One region of the Neobacillus sp. DFD-2R genome, then DNA from elsewhere that is predicted to be linked to it. Evidence: predicted binding sites of a transcription regulator. Region 1 holds the regulator's gene; each other region holds the start of a gene.
The links. The regulator Rex, encoded in region 1, represses fermentation and respiration genes when NADH is low (regulators of the CRP and FNR family bind a similar motif). The targets are predictions, from matches to a motif close to TTGTGAAATATTTCACAA.
Positions count from the first base shown of each region.

Region 2: AC3ANV_RS09780 (NarK family nitrate/nitrite MFS transporter) is a predicted target of Rex. The motif match lies at 2,794-2,811, and genes of this name have one in related genera.
Region 3: AC3ANV_RS19615 (cytochrome ubiquinol oxidase subunit I) is a predicted target of Rex. The motif match lies at 2,946-2,963, and genes of this name have one in related genera.
Region 4: AC3ANV_RS02520 (DoxX family membrane protein) is a predicted target of Rex. The motif match lies at 2,079-2,096, and genes of this name have one in related genera.

Region 1 covers NZ_CM173228.1:5,223,692-5,229,663, reverse strand. The annotation lists gene tsaD (tRNA (adenosine(37)-N6)-threonylcarbamoyltransferase complex transferase subunit TsaD) at 1-696, shown strand, start outside; gene AC3ANV_RS26160 (ABC-F family ATP-binding cassette domain-containing protein) at 1,069-2,988, opposite strand; gene moaC (cyclic pyranopterin monophosphate synthase MoaC) at 3,174-3,671, shown strand; gene AC3ANV_RS26150 (redox-sensing transcriptional repressor Rex) at 3,707-4,363, shown strand; gene AC3ANV_RS26145 (YhbD family protein) at 4,495-5,118, shown strand; gene AC3ANV_RS26140 (polymer-forming cytoskeletal protein) at 5,131-5,856, shown strand; gene AC3ANV_RS26135 (cytoplasmic protein) at 5,872-5,972, shown strand, end outside.
Region 2 covers NZ_CM173228.1:1,953,668-1,959,639, forward strand. The annotation lists gene fdhF (formate dehydrogenase subunit alpha) at 1-286, shown strand, start outside; gene AC3ANV_RS09775 (3D domain-containing protein) at 510-1,337, shown strand; gene AC3ANV_RS09780 (NarK family nitrate/nitrite MFS transporter) at 1,405-2,706, opposite strand; gene AC3ANV_RS09785 (nitrate/nitrite transporter) at 2,937-4,445, opposite strand; gene AC3ANV_RS09790 (ArsB/NhaD family transporter) at 4,748-5,972, shown strand, end outside.
Region 3 covers NZ_CM173228.1:3,929,371-3,935,342, forward strand. The annotation lists gene serC (3-phosphoserine/phosphohydroxythreonine transaminase) at 1-479, shown strand, start outside; gene AC3ANV_RS19610 (cytochrome d ubiquinol oxidase subunit II) at 527-1,549, opposite strand; gene AC3ANV_RS19615 (cytochrome ubiquinol oxidase subunit I) at 1,554-2,867, opposite strand; gene AC3ANV_RS19620 (nitroreductase family protein) at 3,138-3,623, opposite strand; gene AC3ANV_RS19625 (purine-cytosine permease family protein) at 3,847-5,232, opposite strand; gene AC3ANV_RS19630 (hypothetical protein) at 5,596-5,886, opposite strand; gene AC3ANV_RS19635 (radical SAM protein) at 5,922-5,972, opposite strand, start outside.
Region 4 covers NZ_CM173228.1:513,934-519,905, reverse strand. The annotation lists gene AC3ANV_RS02530 (pyruvate oxidase) at 1-122, opposite strand, end outside; gene AC3ANV_RS02525 (hypothetical protein) at 1,171-1,929, opposite strand; gene AC3ANV_RS02520 (DoxX family membrane protein) at 2,180-2,689, shown strand; gene AC3ANV_RS02515 (DinB family protein) at 2,860-3,402, opposite strand; gene AC3ANV_RS02510 (amino acid permease) at 4,319-5,755, opposite strand; gene AC3ANV_RS02505 (aldehyde dehydrogenase family protein) at 5,957-5,972, opposite strand, start outside.

The sequences.
Region 1 (5,972 bases):
GTTCCGGTGCATCATATTGCCGGTCATATTTATGCCAACCGTTTAGTCACAGAGTTGAATTTTCCACTTTTGTCTTTAGTTGTGTCAGGAGGACATACGGAGCTTGTTTATATGAAAGAGCAGGGCCATTTTGAAGTAATTGGTGAAACGAGAGATGATGCAGCCGGGGAAGCCTATGACAAGGTCGCACGAACCTTAAATCTTCCTTATCCCGGTGGTCCTCACATCGACCGATTAGCTGTGGAAGGCAGCCCAAACATTGATTTACCACGGGCTTGGCTTGAGGAAGGTTCTTATGATTTTAGCTTCAGCGGCTTAAAATCAGCTGTTATCAACACAGTCCATAATGCTGAACAACGTGGTGAAACAATAGCTCCTGAAGACCTGGCTGCGAGCTTTCAAGCAAGTGTTATTGAAGTATTAGTGAAAAAAACTGAAAAAGCTGTTGCTGAATACGGAGTGAAGCAAGTATTAGTTGCGGGCGGCGTTGCTGCAAATAAAGGACTTAGAGCTGCTCTGGAAAAGGCATTTTCAGAAAATAAGGCAATAGATTTAGTCATTCCGCCCCTATCCTTATGCACAGATAATGCGGCCATGATTGCAGCCGTAGGAAGTATTATGTTTGAAAAGGGAATAAGAGCGGATTTATCCCTTAATGCCAACCCGGGGCTCGATATCGAAATTTATAATGATTAGAGGCTGACTCTTTGCGGAGTTGGCTTTTTTTTGTGGATAAAATTATTATTAAGAAACGAAAGGAAATAGAATTTTGGGGATAAGTCATTAACATCCTGTTGATAATGTGGATAAATAAGACGTTTTTTGTGGATAATGTGGAAAAGTCGAAAGGAAGTTGTGGAAATACCCTTTCGAATGTGTATAAAGCTGTGGAAAAGGAAGGATAACGTGATTTTTTTATCAATCAATCGAAAATTTACTCGAAAAATGTCGACAATAAATAGGAATTTGTTGATATACTAAAAATGATGTCGAATTTAGTATTTAGACAAGATTTTATTACTATTTCTCTTAAAGACAAATAAAAACCGGGCAATTTCTGCCTGGTCCTTATTCAGCAAGCTCGGCCCATTCCTCCATAAGGTGCTCAAGCTCTGCCTTTGCCTTTTCATTTTTAAGGTTGATTTCTAAAACTTTTTCATGATTTTGGAAGATTTCCGGTTCACATAACTGTTGCTCGAATTCTTGAATTTGTTCTTCCAATTCTTCAATTCGTAATTCCATTTCTTCTATTTTTCTTTTTCTCTGCCGTTCAAGTTTTTTGCTTTCCTTATCCTGTTGATAGGAATTTTTTTCAACAGCTTCTGCATATGTTCCCTTTTTTATAGAAGCAACCACAGCCAGAGCATCAAGTTCTGCCTGCTCGATCTTTTTTTCTACATAATAATCATAATCACCCAAATATTCAGCACTGCCAATTGGGCTTAGCTCTAATACCTTCGTGGCGATTCGATTAATAAAATACCTGTCATGTGAAACAAATAATATCGTTCCGGGATAATCAATAAGGGCGTTTTCGAGTACTTCTTTACTATCAAGATCAAGATGGTTGGTAGGCTCATCTAAAATTAACACATTCGCCTTCTCAAGCATGAGCTTGGCAAGGGCAAGACGTGCTTTCTCTCCGCCGCTTAATGTCGAAACAATTTTTAAAACATCGTCACCGGAAAAGAGGAAATTACCTAATACCGTTCTGATTTCTTTTTCACTCTTTAATGGGTAATCATCCCACAATTCATTTAACACGCGCTTATTGGACCTCAACTCGGCTTGTTCTTGGTCGTAATACCCGATGGAAAGGTTTGTCCCATATTGGATAGTACCTGAAAGCGCCGGAAGCTTTTTAATAATCGTCTTCAATAAGGTTGATTTACCGATACCGTTTGGACCAACGAGAGCAATGCTTTCACCGCGATAGGCGCGGAAGGAAATCGACTCTGATACCTGTTCACCATGATACCCAACCGCAAGCGAATCCACTGTCAAGACATCATTTCCGCTTTGCTTTTCGATTTCAAAGGAAAAGGAAGCTGATTTTTCGTCTCCAAGGGGCCGATCCATGATTTCCATTTTCTCAAGCTTTTTACGACGGCTTTGTGCTCTTTTGGTGGTTGACGCACGTGCTAGGTTTCGCTGGATGAAATCTTGTAAGTTGGCAACTTCCTGCTGCTGCTTTTCATAAAGCTTCAAATCACGTTCATAGTTGGCTGCCTTTTGCTCAAGGTAAGCGCTATAGTTTCCGGAGAATTTTTGGATTTGTTTACGTGAGACTTCATAAACCTGGGAGACCACTTTATCTAAAAAATAGCGGTCATGGGAAACAATTAAGATGGCACCATCATAGGCTTGCAGGTATTGCTCCAGCCAGGAAAGGGTGTCAATATCAAGATGGTTCGTAGGCTCGTCCAATATTAATATATCGGGTCTCGTTAACAGGAGCTTCCCTAACGCGAGCCGGGTTTTTTGCCCGCCGCTTAAGCTGGAAATCATTGACCCATGATCGCGAAAATTTAAACCATGCAAAACAGAGCGAATATCGGCTTCGTATTGATAGCCTCCCTGTTCTTTAAATTTCACTTGGAGACTGTCATACTCTTTTAGAATTCTTTCGTATTTACCGCTGTCGTCCATCGCATCAGTGTCAGCCATTTGTTCTTCCAGCTGACGAAGTGTTTTTTCCATGATTCGAAGCGATTCAAACACAGTCAGCATTTCTTCCCAAATCGATAAATTCGATTCCAAACCTGTATTTTGTGCTAAATAACCAATGGTTACTTCTTTTGGTTTAATAATCTCACCGCCATCATGTGACAGGTGTCCCGCAATAATCTTTAATAATGTCGATTTTCCTGCACCGTTACGGCCAACAAGTGCCACACGGTCACGAGTTTGTAATTCCAGTTTTATATTCGATAAAATAAGTTCAGCACCATAATATTTTGCCAGTTGATTTACTTGCAACAAAATCATTATTTTTCACCTCTATACATACAAATAGTGTACCTTATTCCTAGTACGTCGGCAATAAACTGCTGTTAATTAGAGCGCCGGAAGGAATTTTGTCGAATGAAAAAAATAATCATTTGGCTAATTCGCTCAAACTTTCACACACATAGATGAAAAAATAGTGTATGATTTTATAGGAGGATTAAAATATGGCGGATTTTACTCATTTTAATGAAGAAGGCAGAGCGAAAATGGTTGACGTAAGTGATAAGCCGGAGACGGCACGCACTGCACTTGCCCATTCCAGCATTGCAGTAAGTAAAGAGATTTATGATAAAATAACGAATAATGAAATGAAAAAGGGCGATGTGTTAGCAGTCGCTCAGGTTGCGGCTGTTATGGCTGCGAAAAAAACATGGGATCTTATTCCAATGTGCCACCCGATACCTTTAACGAGTGTAAATATTACCTTCTCATGGGAACCGGAGGCCAATGACCAATATAAATTAAGAATTTCTGCATTTGTTAAAACAAAAGGAAGTACAGGTGTTGAAATGGAAGCGTTAACAGCTGCGGCTGCTTGTGCGTTAACCATTTATGATATGTGTAAGGCAGTTGATAAAGGTATGGTGATTGGTCCAACCTATTTAGTTGAGAAAACGGGCGGGAAAAACGGTGATTTTAAAAGAACCGGGCAAGTTAAATAATTTACTAAACCATACATGCGGGGTGTAGGAGTCAAATGATAAATGAAACGATGAAAATACCACAGGCAACAGCAAAACGGCTGCCCTTATATTATCGATTTTTACAAAACCTCCATGCTTCCGGCAAGCAACGGGTTTCTTCTGCAGAATTAAGTGAAGCTGTGAAAGTGGACTCGGCAACCATTCGCAGGGACTTCTCCTATTTTGGAGCATTAGGGAAAAAAGGCTATGGTTACAATGTTAATTACCTACTAACCTTCTTCCGTAAAACACTGGATCAGGACGAACTGACAAAGGTTGCCCTAATCGGGGTAGGTAATCTTGGAACCGCCTTTTTAAATTATAATTTTTTAAAAAATAATAATACAAAAATTGAATGTGCCTTCGATGTCGACCCTGAAAAAATGGGAACATTGATTGGCGATGTCCCTATTCTTCCGATGGATAATTTGGAGGAGCATTTGTCCAATGAAAATATACCTGTGGCGATTTTAACAGTGCCTGCGCCTGTTGCCCAGACGATTACGGACCGGCTTGTAAAAGCAAATGTTAAGGGAATATTAAATTTCACTCCTGCAAGGTTAAATGTACCGCCTTCGATTAGAGTGCATCATATTGACTTAGCAGTAGAGCTTCAATCACTGGTATATTTTTTAAAGCATTATCCAACAGAGGAAATAGTAGCAGAGTAAAACAAAGACCTTTTCGCGAAAAATATCGTGGAAAGGTCTTTTTCTTTTGGAATAGGAAGCCCAATTTAAATCACCGGCTTTACAACGTAACAGTGTTATGTTACATTTACGGTATGAAAGGGGTTTTCACAATGAGCGAGGAGTTAATCTCTAAAAAGGATTTATTAGAACTGGCCGGGATATCGTATGGGCAGTTATATAGATGGAAACGAAAGGATCTTATTCCGGAAGAGTGGTTTGTAAGGAAATCAACATTCACAGGTCAGGAAACATTTTTCCCAAAAGAAAAGATTTTAGAAAGAATCGATAAAATTCAAACGATGAAAGAGAACCTTTCCTTAGACGAACTGGCGGACATGTTTTCACCAAATGTCACCGATTTAAATTTAACCAAGGACGAGTTAATAAAACGTAACATTGTTTCGACGGTGGTTATCGATTTTTATTTAGAGCAGGAAAAAGGCGGTCATCAATTTGATTTTTCGAGAATGCTTGAAGTGTTTGTCTTAGAGAAGCTCCTTCAATCAGGTGAAATTAATCTCGATGAAGGGAAAATACTGCTTCAGGTGCTTCAGGACAATAAACCCTTGATTAAACAGAAAAGCGGAGAATTGGTGATTACGAGAAAGCTAGGGGTTTCATCCTGCCTGTTATTGATCAATGCGGAAGCCTTCCATTTTGAGCGGGGAACAAAAATTGTCGCACAGCTTTCACTGATGAGTTGCATGGAAGAAATTAAATCGAAATTACTATAAAGGAGAATGGAAATGGATATGAAACAACGGGGAGATCTGGTCATCAATGGCTTTGGCGCATCCAACGGCGGACAATTCAACCTTGTTACATTAAATGGTTTCGGCACAGTTAACAGTGAGGTGGAATGCAACGAATTTGAATGCAATGGTTTCGGCACGATCAATGGAAACATCAAATCAGATAAAGCCAAAGTAAACGGTAAGGCCAAGTTTAAAGGAAATATTGAAAGTCAATTACTAACCATTGATGGAACGGCAAAAATCGACGATAACCTCTATGTCGGTAAATTTGAACTATCCGGCAAAGTTTCGGTTGGCGGAAGAATAAAGAGTGAGGAAATCAAAATAAAGGGCGCTTTAACAGTTGGAGAAGATTGCGAAGCGGAGATTTTTAAAGCTGAATCCCAGTTTAAGATTGGCGGTCTCTTAAATGCTGACCAGGTAGACATTAAATTATATGGGGAATGTAAAGCAAATGAGATAGGCGGGCAAACGATAACGGTAAAAAAACATCAAAAGGGATCATTAATCGAAAATTTATTAAAGCCTCTTTTTCAAACGCAGCTGGAAACGGGTTTAATTGAAGGGGACAAAATTGAACTTGAAAATACAATAGCTAAAGTGGTCCGTGGAAACCATGTTACGATTGGTCCTAATTGTAAAATTGATGTTGTGGAGTATACTGGCGAATTTTCGATGGATAAAAATGCTGTTATCGGAGAAAGCAAAAAGGTTTAATGGGGGGATTTTGGAATGAAAAAAGGCGATAACCTGATTATCAATGGATCGGGAAGTTATCCGGGCGGCCGTTACGAAAAAATCAGCATCAGAGGCGAGGGTACAATTGTAAATGA
Region 2 (5,972 bases), 2.2 Mb from region 1:
CTACGCCGCAGGTGTCAAATTAAAACAAACAGAAGAGACAGTTGATATTCATCCGGATGATGCGCTTGTCCTAGGAATAACGGATGGAGAAGTGGTTCAGGTCCGTTCTCGCAGAGGAGAACTAAGGGTAAAAGCAAAGATAACGGAACAAGTAGTTCCGGGTCTAGTGTTTATGAGTTTTCACTGGAGTGAAACCCCAACAAATGTATTAACTTTAAATGAATTCGACCCTATTTCCGGAACAGCAGAATATAAGGCATGTGCTGTTGCGATTTCCCGAATATAAATAATTTAGAAGAAAAAGCGCGGATGAAAAATCTGCGCTTTTCAATTTGCAAGACCTTTGATATCTCTTTTTTGTATTTTTAATTTTCAGTTTACTTAGAAATGCTATTGTAATATAACTGCCACGGATGTAAACGAATTAACATCTCCCTGTTCTTTGTTTCAGAAAATTCCATGTTATGATAATCACAAGTTAGCTACGAAAGAACATGGGAGGTAAACAAATGATAAATAAGATTAAAACATTCATAGCAGTTGCTGCACTCTCAGGAACTGTAGGTGCTAATGTACAAGCTGCAGACATAACGGTAAAAAAAGGGGACACCCTTTGGGATCTATCACAAGTACATAATACATCTGTAGAAAATATCCAAAAGTGGAATCATCTCTCTACTGATCTTATTCACCCAGGTGATGTATTATCGATTGCAACTGAAAAACATTATTCCGTTAAACAGGATGATACATTATGGGATATTGCCATGGATAATCATATAACTGTTGAACAAATCAAGGAATGGAATAAATTATCTACCGATCTTATCCATCCGGGTTTAAATCTTATCATCTATGATGGTTTAAACACGACCAATAAAGCCGATACAGAAAAACAAGCACAGCAAAGCAAACAAGCAGCATCTGTATCAAGCGTAACTAAAGTTGAACCAACTGCAAAGGCTGAAAACACACCAAAACCGGCAGAGCAAGTAACAAAGGAAAGTGCACCTGCTGTTAAACCAGTGGTAAAACCAACATCAGTAAGTAGGGAAATCACAGTTAAAGCAACAGCGTATACTGCTTCATGCGGCGGATGTTCAGGTATTACGGCAACAGGAATTAATATAAAAGCTAATCCAAATGCTAAGGTCATCTCAGTTGATCCATCTGTTATACCACTCGGCAGTAAAGTTTATGTTGAAGGTTATGGTGAGGCAATCGCGGCAGATACAGGTGGGGCCATTAAAGGAAATAGAATTGATGTTTTTATTCCATCACATCAAGATGCAATTAATTTTGGAACAAAACAATTAAAAGTAAAAATATTAAACTAAGCTGCCGTTACGGCTGCTTTTTGTGTACAAATATAAAAAAGGCCGGTAAATCCGACCTTTTTTCAAATTAACTGACCTGTTTAGCAAGTGTTTTAACCGCTGCACTTTTTCTTTGATAAAAGAACCAGTTTACTGCGAAAGAGATTACATAAAATCCGATAAAGAAGTAGAATGCTGTGACGGGTGTTCCAGTTGCTTTTACAGACCAGCCAAATAGCTTAGGGATAAAGAATGATCCATATGCTGCAAATGCTGCTGAGAATCCAATGACCGGTGCAGCTTCTTTAGGTATGAAGATGTTAGGGATCATCTGGAATGTAGAACCTGACCCAATACCCGATGCAAGGAAAAGAACCAAGAAGGAAGCTAAGAATCCTGCAAATTGTTTTGCATTTAAGAAGTAGATAACACCTACAGCTCCAATCGCCATAATTACTAGTACATAAGCTGTTACTCTAGCACCGCCAAGTTTATCCGAAATCCAACCACCTACAGGTCTAGCTGCTGCAGCAACTAAAGCGCCAAGGAAGGCAAGAGATAAGTGTTCAGGAAATTGAGATTTTAATAAAAGCGGAAATGCCGCAGAATATCCAATGAAAGAACCGAATGTTGCTACATAAAGAATTGTCATAATCCAAGTATGTTTACGTTTAACGATAACAAATTGATTAGTTACTGATTGTTTCGCGTTAGGCACATTATCCATTCCAAAAATCGCTAAAACAGTTATGATGATGATAGGTAACACCCAAACAAATGCTGCATTTTGCAACCATACATGCTGCCCATTTGCTAAAACCTGTTTGCCGCCAACAAAAGCAAATGCTCCGGAAGTTATAACTAAAGGTGTGATAAATTGTACGACCGATACACCCATATTACCTAAACCACCATTAATTCCAAGGGCAGTACCTTTTTCCCTTTTCGGGAAGAAAAAGCTAATATTAGCAGAAGAAGAAGAGAAGTTTCCTCCGCCAAGTCCACAAAGTGCTGCAAGTAAAAGCATAATTGAGAATGGAGTATTAGGATTTTGAACGGCAAATCCGATTCCAATTGCCGGGATTGATAAGATTGCAGTGGAAATTACTGTCCAGTTCTTGCCTCCGATTGAACCTACGGCAAAGGTATATATAAATCGAAGTGTAGCTCCAACAAGACCAGGTATGGCTGCAAGTGTAAATAATTGTTCATCTGTAAAATGAAAGCCAATATCATTTAATCTAACAGCAACTACTGACCAGATTTGCCAAACGATAAAAGCTAACATTAATGATGGAACTGAGATCCACAGATTCCTTTTTGCATGTTTCTTTCCTTCTGTATTCCAGAATTTTTCATCCTCCGGATTCCAATATTTAATTCGTGCCATTTTTATTTCCCCCTATATTAATTTTTAAAGTTAAGGTTTGAATGTGTTGTTTATGTTGCTACTATAAACCACATATAGTGTGTTTTTTTGTGACGTACGTCACAAAAATGGTGAACGAACTGTGAACTCATTTTATTTGACAAAAAGTTGTAATAATTAGCATCTAAGTTAATTTGAGTGAAAAATAGAAAGAGGATGACCCTTTTTTGAGTCATCCTCTTTCCATCTTTTTATCGTTTATCTCGCATAAAGTTGTTTTCTTCATTAAACATACCGACGAAATTTTTGGTTTCTCCTGCTTCATCTTTGATTGCTGTGATCGTTAACCATTCTTTATAAATTTCATTGTTTTTCCTTTTGTTCCAAATGAACCCTTCCCAAAAGCCAGTAGTTTTCAAATGATACCACATTTTCTTGTAAAATTCGATATCGTGTTCTCCTGATTGCAGAACACTCGGAGTTTTTCCTACTACCTCATCTTGCTTATACCCTGTAATTCTTGTAAATGCAGGGTTAACTCTTTGGATAATTCCGTTAATATCCGTGACAACGATACCATCTACAGCTGTGTCAACGATTTTTGTAGAAATATCCAATTTATCCTGATAATAGAGCCAAAAAACCAAAATAAAGCTTGATAAAGAAAACTCGGACAGTGACATAAATCCAATTGCATAATGCCCCGTAAAATTAAATAGTATCGTTAAAATTAATGGCGGGAAAAATCCTCCAAGTCCTCCCATAGCGGCCACAATCCCATTTACAATCCCTGCTTGTTTTGAAAAATATAATGGAACAAGTTTGAATATAGCACCATTCCCAATACCGGCACAGAAAGCCACTAATAAACATCCAAAAGAATATAGGGGCAGCGACGGAGTAAACGATAAAAGAAACCCGGCAAAGGTGAGCCCGAAGAACACAGTCATTAAAATAAGAAATGGGTTAATTTTATCCCCCAGCCAACCTCCAATTGGTCTGAAAAGTGTTGACAAAGCAATAAAGCCTGCCGTCCTAAGGCCTGCATCTACTTTATCTAAGCTAAAATGATTCACCAAAAAGGAAGGTAAATAAATCGTAAACGCTACAAACGAACCGAACGTGATAAAATAAAACAAACTTAAAAGCCATAGTTTTGGATTACGATAAACTTCTTTAATTTGCTCGGATAAGGAGTTGTTTACCTTCTGTTCCGTCCTGTCGCCTAAGAGAAAGTTAAGAATGGCGAAAATCAATACGACAATTAGGAATAGTTTTATGGTCCCCCTCCATCCCATAAGATTTGCCAAAACAGGAGCCGAAAAGGAGGTAAGGGCTGTTCCTATATTACCGGCTCCGTAAATTCCATTAATAAATCCGTGTTTTGCTTTTACATAATATTTTGGCAGTGAGGTAACACCAATCGAAAAAACAGCCCCGCCAATTCCAAGTAAAAATCCGCCTAAAATTAACATCAAAATCGAATTGGCGAAGCTAATAATGGTAATTGGAAGAAGCAATATGATAAAACTAATAGTAAATAAAATTCTTGCTCCATATCGATTGGTCCAATAACCGATAGGTACCCTTAACAGAGATCCCAAAATAACAGGTACGGCTGTGGCCCAAGCAATTTGCGTTGACGATAGTTTAATATCCGCTTGGATGAAAAGCATGAGTGAAGAAATGAGTACCCAGACCATAAAACCGGCGATGAGGCTCGCTGTTTGAACAAATAATTGTTTTGTTCCTTGATTCATTTATATCCCCCTTACAATCCTATACGTTCGTAGTATCCCCAAAATCAATTTTAAGCAAACTTTTTAAGTAATTTGAACTCTTGCAATGGAAATATTTTCTTTAAATTATTATAAAACAATTTTTTATAATAAACAGTGAGGTATGACACAAATCTATCATAATTTAACTATTTTTCTTGATTCACTCTTTATATTTTTGAAATAATAGATTTACATCATTGTGGAGCTTTATCAATTACATATTTTGGTGGATAATTATTACCTATCCAAGAACAAGCTACTAGCTTTAAGGAGTTTAAAGAATGGGATCACATGAATTAATTGCTCTGGTTATTTTTTTAATTGCATATGCTTTGATAATTTCGGAACAACTTCACCGCACTACCATCGCTATGCTCGGCGGGTTGATAATGGTCGCTTTTGGTGTGCTTGACCAAAAAGCTGCCATTCATTACATCGATTTCAACACCATTGGTCTGCTGGTAGGAATGATGATTATTGTGGGGATTACCGCACAAACAGGTGTTTTTGAATATTTAGCTATTCGGTTGGCACAAATAGTCAAGGGGGAACCAGTTAAAGTTCTCATCGTATTAAGTTTCTTTACAGCAATTTCATCAGCTTTTTTAGATAATGTAACAACTGTGCTGCTTGTTGTTCCTGTCACTTTAAGCATCACTCATCAATTAAAGGTGCCGCCGGTACCATTTTTGATGTCTGAAATTTTTGCTTCTAATATTGGAGGGACAGCTACCATGATTGGCGATCCCCCTAACCTAATGATCGGAAGTGCTGTTAAAGAATTAACCTTCCTTGACTTTATCGATAATCTTGCCTTGATAAATTTCATTATTTTAGCCGTTATACTATTTCTATTTACCGTAATTTATAAAAAACAATTAAAGTCAACAGCAGAATTAAAGCACCGGCTTTTAAAAAAAAATGCCGGTGATGAGCTTAACAATTATGACCTATTGTCAAAATGTTTGTTTATAATTGTGCTTACGTTGGGTGGATTTTCCGCACATCATTTTTTACATATTGAAACAGCAACTATGGCTCTAATCGGTGCTTTTCTACTATTACTTCTGACTGGTGACAAATACTTAGTTACCGTATTGGAAAAAGTTGAATGGACAACCCTTTTCTTTTTCATTGGATTATTTGTTATTGTCGGCGGTTTAGTTGAAACGGGATTAATCTCCATGTTAGCAAAAAAAGCAATTGCCTGGACGGGAGGAGAAATAAAATCTACAACTATCCTCGTTTTATGGATGAGTGCATTTGTTTCAGCATTTGTTGATAATATTCCATTTGTAGCTACTATGATTCCAATGATTAAAGAAATGGGGAAATTAGGAATTGTGAATTTGGATTCTCTCTGGTGGAGCCTTTCTCTTGGTGCTTGTTTGGGTGGAAATGGTACATTAATTGGAGCCAGTGCAAATTTGGTCGTAGCTGGCCTTGCATCAAAGAAAGGGTACCATATTTCGTTTGTGAAATATCTTAAAATAGGATTTCCGTTAA
Region 3 (5,972 bases), 1.3 Mb from region 1:
TAACAGTAGTGATTATTCGCAAAGATATGATTGAAAAAGCAAATTCCAACATTCCAACTATGTTTAAATACAGCACGCATTCAAAAAACAACTCCTTATATAACACTCCGCCAACCTTTGGAATTTATATGCTTGGTGAAGTTCTGAATTGGGTAAAAGAATTAGGCGGCATTTACCAAATTAGTAAACGGAATGAAGAAAAAGCAAAGTTAATTTATAATGCAATCGACAAAAGCCATGGTTTTTATAGTGGTCATGCTGAACTGGGAAGCCGTTCTCTTATGAATATAACATTCCGATTAAAAAATGAAGAGTTGGAGAAAAAATTCTTAGCTGAAGCAAAAAGAGAAGGATTTATTGGTGTAAACGGACATCGCTCTGTCGGAGGATGCCGCGCATCGACTTACAATGCTGTTCCGTTTGAAACATGTAAAGCGTTCAGTGATTTCATGGTTCAATTTCAAAATAAAAATCAATAACATACATTCAAAAGCCCTCACAAATGCGAGGGCTTTTGTTTTGAAGCTTACACCTTTTTTTCCCCTTTTACATAATCCGCATCAAAAAGGAACAATCGCATTAAGAGAATTAATGAAGGAACCAGAATTAATAAGCCGCAAATAAATGCGATGACCAGGGAAGTACCCATTGTTGGATTGGTATAGCCGCTGTAAATCGTAATGTATGGATCCAATATGTAAGGCAGGTGGGATGCACCGTATCCAAAAAAAGCAAAGAAAAACTGGAACATAACGAAAATAAAGGCAGTTCCGTAATTCCGGCGTCTCCATATCAAGAAGGATGCAGCTAAAAAGCAAAGCAAGGAAAGGGCGAACATCCACCAATACTGATTGATGATTCGATTAAAGTGCAATATATTATGTTGTCTTAACGAAATAAACACTAAAAGACTGGCCAAAATGGTGGGAAAACACCATAATAGAGCAAATCTCCGTAAAATTTCCCGAGCCTTCCTATCTGCTGCCCGATCTGCATAATAGGTAAGAAAACTGGCGCTAATGAACAAGACAGATACAATGGCCAAAATGACTACACTCCATGAATAGAAGTTTGTAAATAACTCTTTTGCGAGAAAAACGATATTGTTTCCGCTTTTTTTAATCAGGCCTCCTTCGGATATCGTTAAAACCGTTGACAGTGAAGCCGGGATGAGCAAACCTGTTACCCCGTATAAAAACAAGTAAACATTATTATCCTTTGAACCGTAATTATTGAAGGCATAAAAGGAGCCGCGAATCGCCAGCAATACAAGAGAAATACTTCCGGGAATAAGTAAGGCGGTACCATAATAAAAGGCGGTTTCAGGAAAAAAACCGACCATGCCGACAAAGAAAAAAACAAAAAAAACATTGGTTACTTCCCAGACAGGCGATAAATACCGGCTAATTAGCTTGTTCATGATATGATCCTGTTTTGTGATTTTTCCATAATAGGCAAAGAATCCTGCACCAAAATCAATCGAGGCAACAATTAAATACCCATATAGAAAAAACCACAAAACGGTTATTCCTAAAATTTGAATGTCCATACTACTACTCCCTTCTATTCCCCTGAAATCGGTATTCCAGTTCAGCCTCAGCAGGGTTATTACGAAACATCTTTCTAAGTACAATTGTAGAAATAACTCCAAGAACTGCGTACAATGCAAAAAATAACCAAAACATTGTACCAACTCCCTTTGAAGTCGTTGCCGCTTCTGATACTTTCATATATCCTCTTAATATCCATGGCTGCCTGCCAACCTCTGCTAAAATCCATCCTAATTCAATTGAAATAAAGCCTATTGGGCCGCAAAGAACAATGGAGCGAAGCAGCCATTTATTATAGGTCCATTGTTTTTTCCATATCAAACAAGCTACAAAGCAACAGGAGACAAGGATCATAAACATCGCAAATGATACCTTTATATCAAATAAGTAATGAATATACAATGGAGGGATTTCATCAGGTTTAAATTGATCTAAACCGATTACCTTCCCTTCGAAATTATCATAAGACAAAAAGCTAAGCATTTTTGGTAAATGAATGGCATATTTGATTACGTTTGTATTTTTTTCTAATGTACCAAAAAGAATCAAATCGGCACCTTTTTCGGTTACAAAATGCCATTCAATGGCCGCCAATTTTTCCGGTTGATGCTTGGCTAAAAATTTTGCCGATAAGTCCCCTGCAATTCCTGTTAAAATAGCAAAAATAAACGCCGCTGTAACCGTAAGTTTTAAAGCTTTTTTTGTATACTCTGTAATTGTGCCTTTTAATAGTTGAAGTGCTGCTATTGCCGCCAAAAGAAAGGCGGAGCTTAAATAGGCCGTTACGATGACGTGAAAGGTTTTTGATGGTGTTGCCGGATTAAACATCGCCTTAAGCGGATCTAAGGTGACAATCACGCCATTTACTAATTTAAAACCCTGCGGCGTATTCATAAATGCATTCACAGTTGTTATAAAAAAAGCCGACAATGATGCACCAATTACCACCGGTATCGATAACATCCAATGATTTAGAGGCTTTTTAAAGCGATCCCACGTGTACAAATATATCCCCAAGAAAATAGCTTCAAAGAAAAAAGCAAAGGTTTCCAGGAATAATGGCAAACTAATCGCTTGACCTGCGATCCTCATAAAACTCGGCCATAAAAGCGACAGCTGTAATCCGATACATGTTCCCGTAACCACTCCAACTCCGACCGTAATTGTATACCCTCTTGCCCATCTTCTTGCTAATAAGATATAATGGGAGTCTTTCTTTTTTATACCGACGAACTCAGCAATCGAGATCATTAACGGTACGCCAACTCCAATTGTGGCAAAAATAATATGAAAAGCTAATGTTAAAGTGGTTAGCATTCGGCTCAAAATAACACTATCCAATTCCTTCTCACCTCATTCTAATAATTACTGCATCTAAAATATGTATTCACTTTATTGTGATTTGATTCACATTCCAGCCAATTAACGAGATCTTTCTTGATAAAAATTGATGTGATATAATTTCATTTTTTTAATAGTAGAATTCCCCCATTTTCTACAAATGATGCTATGAAATTCCAAAGAAAAAAGACAAAAAGCCGGAAAATCAGCTTTTTGTCTTTTTAAATGAACAATAGATAAATTGGCCTACGGAAGCTGCTTTAATTTATTTTGGATTGGGGTGCGCTGTTTTGGTTCCCGGGTTTCATCAGGATAGCCCACACCAAATACACCAATGACGTCATATTCATCTTGAACACCAAGAATTTCACGATTTTTCGGATTATTACCCATTGAAGACCAGAATGTTCCCACGCCCTCTGCCCAAGCAGCGAGGTTAAAGTTTTGAACGAAACAGGCTGTTGCAAGTGCATTTTCCTCTGTTTCAATGACTGTAGCACCATGCTTGGACAAAATGGCTATGACAACAGGAGCATCACCGAAGTTTGTTTTATGGTTTAATTTTGCTCTGGTCTCAGGACCGACAATATATACCTCCCAAGGTTCTGTCATTCGATGATTCGGAGCCATTGCAGCAGCCTCTAGCCATAAATGGAGCTTATCCGGATTTACGGGATCCGATTTGAAGAGTTTGATATTACGGCGTGTTTTGATTATTTCTAAGGTATCCAAGGAAATCCTCCTTATTTTTAATTTAGTTTTGGACTAATTAATCTTAATCTCTTTTCACAAACTTTTACAAATTTTTTATCATTTACAATTCACAGGGAATTTGCCAAATAATTCACTTATTTTACCTAAGTACTGCTTTAAATCAAAAAATATAAAAAAATGCCGACCTAAAACGAAAAAGGTCAGCCATCTGAAAACACTATAATAAGTTATTTTTGAACACTTACGTAGTTTTTTGTTTACTATCTATCACTTGGTCGACAATGAAGAGATTGATTTTTTTTCTCATTGGATAATAATAAAGAACCAATGGAGCGACTAATCCCATAATCCAGGCAATATCTGTCCCATTCAAGGTTTTGGAGACAGGACCAACATATATGGTGGTATTTACAAAAGGAACTTCAAGAATAAACGAAACCAGATAAGCAATAATGGCAATCCAATTAAATTTTCCATACTGTCCATTTACATCAAAAACATCCTGGACATTGTATTCCCCTCGACGTAGAAGATAATAGTCGATCAAGTTAATAGCAGTCCATGGAACCATAAAATAGGATAGTAATAGAATAAAATTCTCAAAATTACTTAAAAAGTTTCCATTCCCCCAAATTGCGATGACTGTACCGATAATGACAGTTGCGAAAACCAACCAAAATCTAACTTTCGTTGTTGCTTTTAATTTTGTAAAGGCTTCTAGTGTTGTCGTTATCGACATAAATGCACCATAAAGGTTTAACACATTTACCGCTAAAACCCCGAGAACAATCACCACATACATAATAACAGCAAACTGTGGGCCAACAAGCGTTGCCAGGCCTGAGCTGGAATTACTCAAGAACTTTGGAATGAGTGCAGTTAAAATAACGCCTAAAGTCATCATCCAAATAGTACCGATGACAGTACCTGCATAGGTATAAGCAAAGGTTTTCGATGATGGTGTATTAATTGGCAGGTATCTGGAGTAGTCAGCTACATACGGTGCATACGTTAATTGCCATGTCGCCGCAATACTAACTGATAATAAAAATGGACCCGCATCAAAATGACCCGGTGACCAAATATGAGCAGGCATAGGAAGACGAAACGCTTCTACAGTTACAAAAACAAATACGATAGCGAAAATAACAGCAAAATACTTTTCCATTTTATGAATTAAATCATAACCGAAAAGAGTGATGACTAATGCAATTAAACTTATTAATACAATTCCCCAGTTAACCGGGATTGAAAATGCACTGCTAATTGCCTGGGCACCGAGCACTCCGCTACTTGCAAAAAAACCAATGTACATCAGAATAACAATACAAAGAGGAATGACAGCCCCAACTACCCCAAATTGCGCACGGCTCTGAATCATTTGAGGAATTCCCAATTTTGGTCCTTGAACGGAATGAGATGCCATAAAAATTGCACCTAGCAAGTTACCGATAACAACCGCAACAATACTCCAAAACAGCGTTAATCCAAATTCAATCGAAAGTGCTCCGGTAACGAGTGTAGTAACCTGCATGTTGGCGCTGAACCAAATCGTAAACAAATTGCGAACACTGCCATGCCTTTCTTCCTCGGGAATAAATTCGATCGTTCGTTTTTCGATATTCACACCAAACCCCTCCTTAAATTTGTTTTTTAGCTCATTTTTAAATCCTCCTTATTCGAAATCGCTTTCAGTAGAAGTTCCTCTGATTAATCAGATGAGCAATTCCTAAATTTATTCTATAAAAAATAGAGTGTGTAAAACAGGATAATATATATATATAATATTAAAATTTTAAATATTTATAATATTCCCACTAAAATTCCCAACTGGAAATCTTTATTTTTTTTAGATTTTATATAAAATTTTTATATTCATTCAAGTTATTGAATTTCTTTTTAATTGTGAGAATCTACTTGAGATTTACAGTTTTGTACCACACAAGTGAACGCGTTACCCTAATCAGTGCCTTCTTTTTTTAGACATACATTAACCGCCTAAATGAGAGAAAAAGATCCCAAAACAAGCAGCAAATAACAAGATATCAATACCTATCCCAATTAATAATCCTTGACCTAACTGTTTTTTTCCTTTTGTGAAGCTTATTATCGTTATGACAATAAGAGCGATTGGTGAAAGCAATATATATACCAAAATAAAAGGAGGCATTGTAAACATGATCAGCAGTCCAAGAAGGTATATTCCAATAGCTATGCCAATCCCGCGCCAAAGGTCTTTTAACGATCCGTTTTGCTCATTTTCATCTTGATTTTGATCCAAAAAAACTCACCCCATTTAAAGAATGATAGATTCATTTATCTAATATAAGTTCTCCCCTCCAGCTCTTCCTGTATTATTTTTAATTC
Region 4 (5,972 bases), 750 kb from region 1:
TGGACCTTTCTGAGCGGCTCGATAATCGAATTAATGGAGTCACCCGGCATCCCGTAAATATGATCCACTCCCCACTCGATCAATAGTTCAATTAACTTCTCACCTGCTGTTTGTTTAAACATAGGACACTCCCTTTTTGAAATAGATATTGATAGTGTGATACTTTTAGCTAAAAATTACTCAATATTTCCATTCATATTGCCGACAACCGCCGAGAAATTTTGGCCGGTGACAGACATAGAGCCCAGCGACCATACTCTCTGTTTCATACAGAAAATTCCTTATGAGAGTCCGAATGCGGGGGGGTATTCGGACAGGGGAAGCAGAAAATTGCTTATAAGAGTCCGAATGCGGGGGGGATTCGGACAGGGGAAGCAGAAAATTGCTTATAAGAGTCCGAATGCGGGGGGGATTCGGACAGGACATACAGGAAATTTCCTATAAGAGTCCGAATGCGGGGGGTATTCGGACAGGGCATACAGAAAATTGCTTATGAGAGTCCGAATGCGAGGCTTATTCGGACTGGGTAAATAGAAAATTCCCTATAAGAGTCCGAATGCGAGGCTTATTCGGACTGGGTAAACAGAAAATTCCCTATAAGAGTCCGAATGCAAGGCTTATTCGGACTGGGTAAACAGAAAATTCCCTATAAGAGTCCGAATGCGGGGGGGATTCGGACAGGGGAAGCAGAAAATTGCTTATAAGAGTCCGAATGCGGGGGGTATTCGGACAGGACATACAGGAAATTTCCTATAAGAGTCCGAATGCGGGGGGGATTCGGACAGGGCATACAGAAAATTGCTTATGAGAGTCCGAATGCGAGGCTTATTCGGACTGGGTAAACAGAAAATTCCCTATAAGAGTCCGAATGCGGGGGGGATTCGGACAGGACATACAGGAAATTGCCTATAAGAGTCCGAATGCGAGGCTTATTCGGACTGGGTAAACAGAAAATTCCCTATAAGAGTCCGAATGCAAGGCTTATTCGGACTGGGTAAACAGAAAATTCCCTATAAGAGTCCGAATGCGGGCTTATTCGGACAGGGCATACAGGAAATTCCTTATGAGAGTCCGAATGCGGGGGTATTCGAACAGGGCAAACAGAAATTCGCCTCACACGTAACCACGTTAAGAGAAATCAAGGAGATTCTGTTTTTAACCTCTTTTTTATTATTTAAGATCCCCTATCATCATTGATTTAAATAGATAGCTGTTGAAGTTATTATTATTAGCTATCATTGATCCCCATAGATTCCCCAAAAGTCTAGGCATCATTTGATGTGAAGGAATAGATTGGTACTCAATAAAATATACAAAATACTTTAGATACAAAGTACTAACATTCGGTAAGTGAATGGTATAAAAATAATTTCTATTTTCCGAAATGGTAGCGAATGAGTTGGTTTCAGCACCCGATACATAGCGGGTCTCTTGCTTTTCGTAATAATTCGAAATGTAATTCATTCTATCCATTACAAGAGGATCGTCATATCCGTCGACATTTGCCAACCTCGAATAATCGATTGCAGTTAACAAATTTATATTTTTCGTATATACCGAAACATGTGCATATGCTTTATCATAACCGTTTTGAAGGGGTGTTAAATTTTCCTTTTTCAATCTATCAATTAGCGGAAAAGAATGATCATCTTTATCTAAGTAGGATGGTACAAATATCTGCCGGGATAGTTTTAATTCATCCAAAGAACAAACCTTAAAACCTGTAATATAATAATATTGGTCCTTATCATCTTTTGTTATATAAGATGATTTTGATATTCCGGGATGATTATCGATATAATCTGTAAATCTATCCTCCCTATCAAATACATAGTCAGTTGACATTTTGGGAGTTAAATTATTTAGATTTTTGGGCTTACGTATTTTAACAGCAGTGTGTAAGTATATTTCATGAATGTGGGTGTTCATTTTGCTCACTCCAAACTGAATCTTCAGTAGGTAATGATGAATAGTGACCGCACGACGGGACATAACGCAGTAACGTTAATTTAACCATTGAGGAGAATATTAAACCAATCATTCCCTTGCAACAATTTGTTCAATTCTTTTTTACAAATATGTGAAATAGTGAACAAATTACTCTCGTTTCAAGATAAAAGGATTATACTAACAATGTAATCAAGTTACCAATAATACTTTTCATAAAGGGGTCTTTTATATGTTTAACAAATTTTTAAGACAGAACAAAGTGGCTGCAGCTCTTCTTACCGTCTTACGTTTATATCTTGGGTATGCATGGTTAACAGCCGGTCTGCACAAGCTTACAGGCGGTTTTGATGCTTCCGGTTTTCTAAAAGGCGCGATCGCCAATCCGGTTAAAGGTCCGGACGGCAGCATGGTCTATGCTACTTATGTAGGATTCTTAAAACACATTGCCTTACCGAATGCTCACATCTTTAATACTATTATTCCGTTAGGTGAATTTCTTGTCGGTCTAGGACTTATTCTCGGATGCTTAACAACAGCGGCTATGTTCTTCGGCTTACTCATGAACTTCTCATATGTGATGGCAGGTACTGTTTCTACCAACCCAATGGATATTTTACTGGGTGTCATCATCCTTGCTGCCGGTTACAACGCAGGCCGCATCGGTCTTGATCGTTGGGTCGTTCCATTCATTCGTAAAACGGCTGCTAAAGGAAACAAAGCAGCAACATATAGGGCTTAACACAAAAGGACCTCAGTCGTGAACGTTCAGACTGAGGTCCTTTTTCATGAGATTAGTTCAAAAAATTCGAGTGGAATGTTAGCATCTTTTCAAAACCCGCAACGTCAGCCCCGGAACAAAGGAGAGATCCTTAATAAGAATGTAGTACAAATACTTACAAGGCGAGCTATTTAAATCCTTTTTAGCGGAAAGTCCTGAGAACCGATATAAAATTCTTTAATTATTTTTCGATGATGAAGTTCGTGACCTGCAAGAATAATTACAAGCGCACGGACAGTAACTTCAGAGCCGTTAGCAATACCTCGCCTTAGCCAATCTTCTGAGTTAAGACTCTTTAACAATTGTAAAGTAGATTTGCGAACAATACTCAAATTCGCCAAAAGGTCCTCCATCGAATGTTTATCAAATGCAGCACTTTGAACATAAACATTTTTATCATAATTTGGAAGAGATATGGCTTCTCCTCTTGCTATACAAAGGAGGGCATAACCCAAAATCCGCTCAGTATCAGTAAGATGACCAATTACTTCTTTCATACTCCATTTATTAGGAGAATATTTAAATAGCCCTTGCGTATTGGATATATCCTCAAGCAAGATGTTAGTTTCCTTATTCTGCTGCTCCAATATTTCCAATATATCCCCGTCAGGCACCAAGTTCACGTACTTTGAAAAATAGGAGTCATATTCACTTATTACCGGTCTTTTATCCACGTTAATCATCCCTTTCAAATTGCTTCGTTATTTGAATAAGAAAAAAACGATCCTTCTTTTATGGAAGAATCGCATCTGTCATTATTCCTCGGTAGGTTTTTCATTTTGATAAAATTCTTTTGGGTTTGCAAAACTCGGGAGCGGGTTCTCTTTTTTCCGTTCTTTCCTCTTGTTTAGCCATTCGCGAATCCGTCTACGCAACCTTGACCGCTTCTTCATCGTTCTTCGCCCCAATCACCTTCATATTTCTCCTTCGGCAATCCAACGGGTTTTCATTATGTGTCTTACTAATAGTGTATGTTTTCATTTTAACAGATTATGGGCAATCAAGACAAAAGCCAGTTTCCCTTTGGTAACAGCATTGGCTGAAAATAAAGGAAGAATCCGTTTATTTAACTAGACAATTCCGGGAAATACCGACAGCGTTGGGGGAAAATCGCAAGAACTAGTCCGAATACGAGTCTGGTTCGGACTTGTTGAACAAGAATTCCGTTAGGTACACTTCCAATATCCATTTTGATCCATATTAAATAAGGCTCTTTTCGTAAACTTTGTTGCTTTTGAAACTTAATAAAGTTCATTTACTAAGTTTCTAGGCAATTTTCGCAAATGTTCTTACGAAAAGATGCACGAAGCTTCTAATTATACGGGTTGATAAACTTATACGAAAAACAACAATCTATGCGAAAATAGCCTTAAATAAAAAAAGCCCCGAAAGGACTCTTAAAATATTTTTTCCTCTTTGTATATGTTTTACTGTTCAAAGATAACTGTTGCTTCCCTGATACTAGATAATAAGATTGCTCAATCACTTGTCCAATCTATTAAAAATATTTTTGCAAACCATATTATTTAGATACAAAAAAAGAGTGACAATTTTAGCCACTCTTAATGGATCGCTAACACCGGACCCTCTCTACTTTATATTCTCAATATACTGATCAAGTTCATCATGAGACTCTAATTGATTCTTCTTTCCACGATTTTTAATATAGTAGAAAAAATAGCATATAGCAATGAAGGGTACTCCGCTATACAGGGCAATTCGTTGGCTTTGATCGAAAGCAAGTCCTACACAAGAAGCGAAACATAAAACAAAAGCAGTGATGGGGACGAAGGGATAAAGTGGGGTACGGAATTTCAAATTTTTAATATTCCCACCCTCTTCAATAAAACGCTTGCGGAACATATACTGCGATAACACAATTCCCATCCATACGATCACCACTGCAAATCCGGATATAGCCACAAGCACTAAATAAACCGTATCCGGTGCAACGACACTTGAGAATAATGACAAGCTGGCTACTGCCATACTAACGATTAAAGCATTAAGCGGCACTCCTCTTGAAGTTACCTTCCCTAAGAGAGGGCTTATTGTTTTTTCATTTGAAAGCGACCATACCATACGGGTAGATGCATAGAGACCGGAATTTGCTACTGATAGTAAAGCGGTAAGAATAACAAAGTTCATAATATCTGCAGCATAAGGAATCCCTATATTGTCAAAAACCATAACGAACGGACTTTCTATGACTCCCGCTTCTTTCCAAGAGATTAATCCGGATAATACAAATATCGCACCAATAAAGAAAAAAACAGTTCTCCAAATTACGTTTCTAATCGATCGCGGAATGTCTTTGTCGGGATTTTCACTTTCCCCGGCGGTAACACCAATAAGTTCTGTTCCTGAAAAGGCAAAATTCACGGAAATCATAGCCATTAAAACCGGAAGCAATCCATTAGGGAAAAGACCGCCTTCACCGGTAAAATGGGAAAGCATCGGGGCAGTTGCATGGCCTTTCATCGGAATGAAGCCAAACATCGCTGCTCCCCCCAATACGATAAATAAAATAATGGTAATTACTTTAATACCGGCAAACCAAAATTCGGCTTCAGCAAAAAATTTCACTGAAAAGGCGTTTAGCAGAAAAAGGGCAATCGCAAAGATAGCACTCCAGATCCAAACGGAAGTATCAGGGAACCATCTCTTCATCAATAGACCTGCTGCGGTAAATTCCGAACCTACCGTAACCACCCAGGTAAGCCAGTACATCACACCAATGGTGAATCCGGTAGCAGGACCGACATACTTTGTAGCATACGTTTGAAATGAACCGGTTACCGGCATAGCTACAGTTAATTCACCAAGGCACAGCATAACAAGATACATAATCAGTGCACCAACCAAATAAGCGAGAATCGTACCTCCCGGACCGGCTTGATTAATCGTGTAGCCTGTGCTTAGAAAAAGGCCCGTTCCAATTACCCCTCCTAGCGAAATCATGAACAAATGTCTGCTTTTCATTGTACGCTTTAACTGATTTTGATCGGTATTATTTGTTTCCGGCATCCTGTCTCCTCCTTTTTTATATGTAATGCGGTACCATCATCTTTTAAGGCAGATACACCAAGCTGCCTGCACTATTTTAAGTTACTCAAAGTTAACTACATAAAATTCGAATCTATTTACAGAAAAATCAGATATTTTTACACAAGAATTGACCAATAACGGTCAATTCCGATAAAGCGATTATGAAGAGACGTTTTCATATTATCTTTTATTTGAA